Regions from separate parts of the Streptomyces sp. NPDC002911 genome, predicted to be linked through region 2. Evidence: riboswitches for the same ligand, from Rfam matches in the RefSeq annotation. Region 2 holds a riboswitch; the other holds the start of a gene.
What was found. Region 2 has a riboswitch for S-adenosylmethionine ahead of ACWD04_RS14475 (aminotransferase class V-fold PLP-dependent enzyme). Riboswitches for the same ligand answer to the same signal wherever they lie in the genome.
Positions count from the first base shown of each region.

Region 1: another riboswitch for S-adenosylmethionine. It lies ahead of thrC (threonine synthase); the one in region 2 lies ahead of ACWD04_RS14475 (aminotransferase class V-fold PLP-dependent enzyme).

Region 1 is NZ_JBSFUO010000004.1:283,267-287,045, forward strand. Features, by position in the region: gene ACWD04_RS09155 (MoaD/ThiS family protein) at 181-456, opposite strand; gene thrC (threonine synthase) at 486-1,784, opposite strand; SAM riboswitch class I at 1,803-1,930, opposite strand; gene ACWD04_RS09165 (glucosyl-3-phosphoglycerate synthase) at 2,084-3,034, shown strand; gene ACWD04_RS09170 (alpha,alpha-trehalose-phosphate synthase (UDP-forming)) at 3,106-3,779, shown strand, end outside.
Region 2 is NZ_JBSFUO010000007.1:325,631-329,409, forward strand. Features, by position in the region: gene ACWD04_RS14475 (aminotransferase class V-fold PLP-dependent enzyme) at 64-1,440, opposite strand; SAM riboswitch class IV at 1,616-1,733, opposite strand; gene trpD (anthranilate phosphoribosyltransferase) at 1,818-2,882, opposite strand; gene qcrB (cytochrome bc1 complex cytochrome b subunit) at 3,007-3,779, opposite strand, start outside.

The DNA of each region.
Region 1 (3,779 bases), on a different contig from region 2:
TGGCTGCTTCTTGTCGCGGCCGGGCGCATTCTCATATGCGGGCGGCGCGGGCAGCTGCGGGGACTTCCCCAACTCTACCGTGCTCAACCATACAGAATGGCCCCCTCCGCTTCTCCGCGGGGGAGGCCATTCCGCTTGACACCGTGCGGTCGGTCAGCCGATCGGGCGCCTGGGCCTCGGTCAGCCTCCGGCGACGGCCGGGATGATCGAGACGCCGGCGCCGTCCGGTGTCGCCGCGTCCAGGCCCCCCTCGAAACGCACGTCGTCGTCGTTGACGTACACGTTGACGAAGCGGCGCAGCTTGCCCTGGTCGTCCAGGACGCGGGCGCCGATGCCCGGGTGGTTCTGCTCCAGGGACGCGAGGACCTCGGAGAGGGTCGCGCCCTCGGCCGGGACCTCGGCCTGACCGCCCGTGTAGGTGCGGAGGATGGTGGGGATACGGACCTTGACGCTCATGTGGGTGCCTTCCTCGGTCTCTCGGGTGGTCAGTTGGCGGCGGCGAGGCCGGCGTCGCGGAACGCGTCCAGGCTGGGCCGGATCGTCGCCGACAGGCCGGTCGTCGGGGCGACCGCGTCGAGCGTCTTCAGCCCGTCGCCGGTGTTCAGGACGACGGTGGTCAGCGTCGGATCGAGCAGACCGGCGTCGATCAGCTTCTTCGTCACGCCGACCGTCACCCCGCCCGCCGTCTCGGCGAAGATGCCCTCGGTACGGGCCAGCAGCTTGATCGCGTCGACGACCTGCTCGTCGTTGACGTCCTCCACGGCACCACCGGTGCGACGGGCGATGTCCAGGACGTACGGGCCGTCGGCCGGGTTACCGATTGCCAGGGACTTGGCGATGGTGTTCGGCTTCTGCGGGCGCACGACGTCGTGGCCGGCCTTGAAGGCCGTGGAGACCGGGGAGCAGCCCTCGGCCTGGGCACCGAAGATCTTGTACGGCTTGTCCTCGACGAGACCGAGCTTGATCAGCTCCTGCAGGCCCTTGTCGATCTTCGTGAGCTGCGAGCCGGACGCGATCGGGATGACGAGCTGGTCGGGCAGCTGCCAGCCGAGCTGCTCGCAGATCTCGTACGCCAGGGTCTTGGAGCCCTCGCCGTAGTACGGCCGCAGGTTGACGTTGACGAAGCCCCAGCCCTCACCGAGCGGGTCGCCGATGAGCTCCGAGCAGAAGCGGTTGACGTCGTCGTAATTGCCCTCGATACCGACCAGCTCGCCGCCGTACACCGCAGCCATGACGACCTTGCCCTGCTCCAGGTCGTGCGGGATGAACACACACGAGCGGAAGCCTGCGCGGGCCGCGGCGGCACCCACCGCACCGGCGAGGTTGCCGGTGGAGGAGCAGGAGAGAGTGGTGAATCCGAAGGCGCGGGCGGCCTCGACGGCGATGGCGACCACACGGTCCTTGAAGGAGTGCGTCGGGTTGCCGGAGTCGTCCTTGACGTACAGCCCGCCGGTCACGCCCAGCTCACGGGCGAGGTTGTCGGCCTTGACCAGCTTCGTGAAACCGGGGTTGATGTTGGGCTTGTCCGCGACATCGGAGGGGACCGGCAGCAGCGGCGCATAGCGCCAGATGTTGTTCGGCCCCTCGGCGATGCGCTTCTTCAGCTCTTCGGGGGAGCCGCTCGGCAGGTCGTACGCCACTTCGAGCGGCCCGAAACAGGACGCGCAGGCGAAAAGGGGGCCCAGCTCGAAACGCTCGCCGCATTCGCGGCAGGAGAGCGCCACGGCGGGACCGAGGTCCACGGGGGAAGAATTGGTGTTCGGTGCAACTGTCTGCACGGCCATGATGGCGGAGGCCCTTTCTCCTCATCTTCCTTGCGACGTATTTCGCCACAAGACGGAATTGGCACCTTCCCCACCGTGACCTCGCGGTCGGCAGGAGGGTTGCCGGGACTTCAACGGGCCGTTCCCTCAGTCCCTCTGGATGAGCGCTGTGGCACCGGACCATGGATCCGGGCGTTTATTCGCGGACCGACCCCGACATACGAGGGTCATCCGCGTTGTTCAAGACTGTAACCGAAGCACCGGACGGTTGAGATAGTCGTCCGAACCGCGAGATGGATCACATACAGGGAGTATCGACCGTGCTGGAAGAGGTGGAACGCTGGCTGACCAGGCGTTCCTGGTCAGCTGCCGACCGCCCGCTCGACCGGCTCACGGCCGCACGGCTGAGAGATCCGCACCGCTCGCGCGTGAGCGTCGTGCTGCCGGCGCTGAACGAGGAGGCGACGGTCGGCGCGATCGTCGCTGAGATCCGGCGCGAGCTGATGGAGAAGGTCCAGCTCGTCGACGAGCTGGTGGTGATCGACTCCGGATCCACCGACGCCACCGCCGAGGAGGCGAGACGGGCCGGCGCCCGGGTCGTGCACCGGGACGCGATCCTGCCCCGGATCCCCGCCCTCCCCGGCAAGGGCGAGGTCCTGTGGCGATCACTCCTGGTGACCAGCGGGGAGATCGTCTGCTTCGTCGACGCGGACCTCAAGGACTTCTCCGCGGACTTCGTGTCCGGAACCGTCGGCCCGCTGCTGACCGACCCCTCGGTGCATTTCGTCAAGGCCATGTACGACCGACCGCTGGGCGAAACCGCAGGCCAGGGCGGCCGGGTGACCGAGCTCGTGGCCCGCCCGCTACTCAATCTGCACTGGCCGCGACTGGCCGGTTTCGTTCAGCCGCTGGGCGGTGAATACGCGGCACGGCGCTCCCTGCTGGAGCGGCTCCCCTTCCCGGTCGGCTACGGAGTGGAGCTGGGTCTCCTCGTCGACGCACTGCACACGGTCGGCCTGGACGCGCTGGCACAGGTCGACGTCGGCGTCCGCAGACACCGCCACCAGGACGGCCAGGCCCTCGGCCGGATGGCTGCCACGATCTACCGCACCGCGCAGCTGCGGCTCTCCCGTGGAGCGCTCGTACGTCCCGAGATCACCCAGTTCGAGCGGGGCCCCGACGGCTTCGTGCCCCGCACCCATGCGGTGGACACCGAGGAACGACCGCCGATGCGGGACATCGCGGAGTACGCGTCACGAAACGCGGCGTAACGATTCCTCACGCGCAGTCTCCGCAGTCACCTCACGTTTGGAGCCTTCCCTGACGGGCTAGGTTCGGGTACATGGTCTCCGAGCACTCCGCCCAGGTCCTCGTCGCGTCCAACCGCGGCCCGGTGTCGTACGCCCTGCGGGAGGACGGCACGCTCGACGCGAAGCGGGGCGGGGGCGGACTCGTCTCCGGCCTGAGCGCGGTCGACGACAAGCTGTGGGTGTGCGCCGCCCTCAGCGACGGCGACCGCGAGGCGGTCCGGCGCGGGGTGTCCGAGTCCGGCGTCCGGATGCTCGACATCGACGCACGGGTCCACGCCGACGCGTACAACGGCATCGCGAATTCGGTGCTCTGGTTCGTCCACCACATGATCTACCAGACGCCGCTGGAGCCCGTGTTCGACGCGGAGTTCCGCCGGCAGTGGGCCTCCTACGAGGCGTACAACCAGGCCTTCGCGGAGGCACTCGCCGAGGAGGCGGGGGAGGGTGCCGCGGTCCTGGTGCAGGACTACCACCTCTCGCTGGTCCCCGGCATACTGCGCGAACTCCGTCCCGACCTGCGGATCGGGCACTTCTCGCACACCCCCTGGGCGCCCGTCGACTACTTCCGGCTGCTGCCCGACGACATCGGCGAGCAACTGCTCAAGGGCATCCTGGGCGCAGACCGCGCCGCGTTCCTGACCCGTCGATGGGCGGACGCCTTCATCGGCTGCTGCACGGAAGTCCTCGGTGGCACCGGCCACACCCG
Region 2 (3,779 bases):
GGCTCCGGCCGGGGACGGAGGGCGTTTCGCCCCGTCCCCGGCCGGAGCCGTTCCGCGGACCGTTCAGACCTGCGCGACGCCCCGGTCGGGCACGCACCGGCCCTCCTCGGTGCGGTACGTCCAGCGGGCGCCCTTGCCCACCAGCTCGCGGACGGCGCCCAGGAACCGCTCGATGTGCTCGTCCGGCGTGCCGGCGCCGAAGCTCACCCTGATGGCGTTGAGGGACTTCTCCCCCGGCGCGGCCTCCGGCGCGCCGCACTCGCCCGGGTCCTGCGGCTCGCTGCCCAGCAGGGTCCGCACCAGCGGGTGGGCGCAGAACAGTCCGTCGCGCACCCCGATGCCGTACTCGGCGGAGAGCGCCGCGGCGAAGTGCGAGCTGTTCCACCCCTCGACCACGAAGGAGATGACGCCGACCCTCGGGGCGTCGTCACCGAACAGCGAGAGCACCTTGACCTCGGGGACCGCCGCAAGGCCCTCGCGGACCCGGGTCACCAGCTGCTGCTCGCGCGCGACCAGCCGGTCGAATCCGGCCTCGGTCAGGGCCTTGCAGGCAGCGGCGATGGAGTAGACGCCGATGACGTTGGGCGATCCGGCCTCGTGCCGGGCCGCGGTGGTGTGCCACTCGACGTCGACACCGCCGTCGGTGCGCCGGGCGACCTTGCGGGAGGCGCCGCCGCCGGCGAGGTACGGCTCGGCGTCCACCAGCCAGTCGGCCCGGCCCGCGAGGACACCTGAGCCGAAGGGGGCATACAGCTTGTGCCCGGAGAAGGCGACCCAGTCGACGTCCAGCTCGGTGATGTCCACCGGGTGATGGGGCGCCAGCTGCGCGGCGTCGAGCACGATCCGCGCACCGTGCGCGTGGGCGGCGGCGGCCAGTTCCTTCACCGGCCACAGCTCACCGGTGACGTTGGACGCGCCCGTCACACAGACCAGCGCGGGCCCGTAGGGGTCACGGCCGGCCAGGGCCCGCTCCAGCGTGGCGACCGCCTGGTCCGGGGTGCGGGGCGAGTCGAGGTAGGTCACCCGGGCGTCGCGCCAGGGCAGCAGGGAGGCGTGGTGCTCGGTCTCGAACACGAACACCTGGCAGTCGGCGGGCAGCGCGGCGGCCAGGAGGTTGAGGGAGTCGGTCGTCGAGCGGGTGAAGACCACCTGGTCGTCCGCGCGGCAGCCGAGGAACTCCGCGACGGTCACGCGGCTGCTCTCGAACAGGTCGGTGGAGAGCTGCGAGAGGTACCCGGCACCGCGGTGCACGCTGCCGTAGTACGGGGCGTAGGCGGCCACGTCGTCCCACACCCGCTGGAGAGCCGGAGCACTGGCCGCGTAGTCCAGAGCGGCATACGTGACGTCTCCACCTGTAACGAGAGGAACGGTGACATCAGAACCCAGAACCGGCAGCGGGGCACAAATGGACTGGTCGACGGCAGCGGTGGAGACAGACATGGCGAACTCCCGTAAGAGGCAGGCGAGATCCACGCGCCGGCGATACGCAGCGGCGCGGCGGAAGAAGAAAAAGGGGGGTGTGCGGAGGAGGGCGTCGAGCCCTATCGCATTCGCTTGCTCACAAGAGGCTCCCTGGGACCAGGACCCCAAGGGGTGGCATCCAACGATGCCGAGGGGCCCGCGCTTGCCACAGACCTCGCTGCCTGCGGCCTGGTCTTCACCCGGGGCACCCCGCCACGGACGGAGGGTTGCCGGACAGCGGGCCGGGGCCGTAGTCGCTGTCACTCATGACCTGCGCAGCATCTTGCCACATTGGCTGCGACGCGCAAGGACGCAGTCCGCGATCCGGACTGCGCCCTTGCTCACATCGTGCGCCCTCAGGCGTTGCTGGCCGCCACCCAGCGCTCCAGCGCGCGCTTGGCGGCTCCCGAGTCGATCGACTTCGCGGCCCGGGCCATCCCGCCCGAGAGCTGCTCGCCCAGCGTGCCCTCGCCCGGGTCCAGCGCGACCAGCGCGGCAGCCGAGTTGAGCAGCACGGCGTCGCGTACGGGGCCGGTCTCCCCGTCCAGCAGCCGACGGGCCACATCCGCGTTGTACGAGGCGTCGGCGCCGCGCAGCGCCTCGACGGGAACCAGGTCCAGGCCGACGTCGCGCGGGTCGAAGGCCTCCTCGCGGACGGTGCCCTCGTGGACGACCCACACTCGCGATGTCGCCGTGGTGGTCAGCTCGTCGAGGCCGTCGTCGCCCCGGAAGACAAGCGCGGAATTCCCCCGGTCCGCCAGCACGCCGGCCACGATGGGCGCCATCCTCGGGTCGGCGACCCCGATGGCCTGGGAGCGCACCCGGGCCGGGTTGGTGAGAGGGCCGAGGATGTTGAACGTGGTCTGGGTGCCGAGCTCCTTGCGCGCCCTGGCCGCGTACCGCAGGGCGGGGTGGAACTTCACCGCGAAGCAGAAGGTGATGCCCGCTTCCTCGGCGACGGCGACGACGCGCTGCGGCGTCAGCTCAAGGTTGACCCCGAGCTTCTCCAGCACGTCGGAGGCCCCGCTCGCCGAGGAGGAGGCCCGGTTGCCGTGCTTGACGACCTTCGCGCCCGTCCCCGCGACGACGATCGCCGACATGGTGGAGATGTTGACCGTCTTGGCCATGTCGCCGCCGGTGCCGACGATGTCGACCGTCCGGCCGGGCACCTGGATGGTGTGCGCGTGCTCGTACATGGCGCGGACGAGTCCGGTGACCTCGTCGACGGTCTCGCCCTTGGCCCGCAGGGCGATCGCGAAGCCGGCGATCTGCACGTCCGTGGCCTCGCCGCTCATGATGCGGTCCATGGCCCACGCGGTGTCGTCCGCGCCGAGGTGTTCGCCGCGCAGGAGGGGGGTCAGTACGCCGGGCCAGGTACGGGCCACCGCGCTGTCGCCGCCGTCCGGGGTCACCACGTTCATGGTCCGCTCCTGGGGGTCCACAGCCGATACAAGGATGCCTCCCACCCTATCCAGGCCCCGGGACGGCGAAGAGCCCCGTCCATCGGATGGACGGGGCTCCCGCTGTGGCGGTCAGCTGAGGTGATCAGTGGTGGCCGTGGCCGCTGGTGATCTCCTTGTACTCCTCGGCAGTGGGCTTGGCGATCTGGTTGTCCTCGCCGAAGTAGCTCTTGCTGAGCCTGGCCCGCACCTTCTGCAACGCCGACGGCTTGCGCTCGACACCGTTCTTGTCGACGGTCGGGCCGATCTCGATCGGCTTGTACTGCTCGTGCGCCGTGAGCGTGTGCAGCTGCTCCGGGCTGAGCGGCTCGTGGATCTCCACGAACTCACCGTGCGGCAGGCGCTTGATGGTGCCGGACTCGCGCCCGTGCAGCACCTTCTCCTTGTCGCGGCGCTGAAGGCCGAGACAGATGCGCCGGGTGACGACGAACGCCAGGACCGGGCCGACGAAGAAGGCGATCCGTACGAACCAGCTGATCGCGTTGAGCGACAGATGGAAGTGGGTCGCCCAGATGTCGTTGCCGCCGCCGATGAGCATGACGAAGTAGATCGTCACCCAGGCCACACCCAGCCCGGTGCGGGTCGGAGCGTTGCGCGGGCGGTCCAGGATGTGGTGCTCGCGCTTGTCGCCGGTGATCCACGACTCGATGAACGGGTACAGCGCGAGCGCACCGAGGACGACACCGAACAGCACCAGCGGGATGAGTACGCCCAGGACCAGTGTGTGGCCCCAGAGGTTGATCTCCCAGCCGGGCATCACACGGACGAAGCCTTCCGCGAAGCCCATGTACCAGTCCGGCTGGGCACCCGTGGACACCTGGTCGGGACGGTAGGGGCCGAGCGCCCAGATCGGGTTGA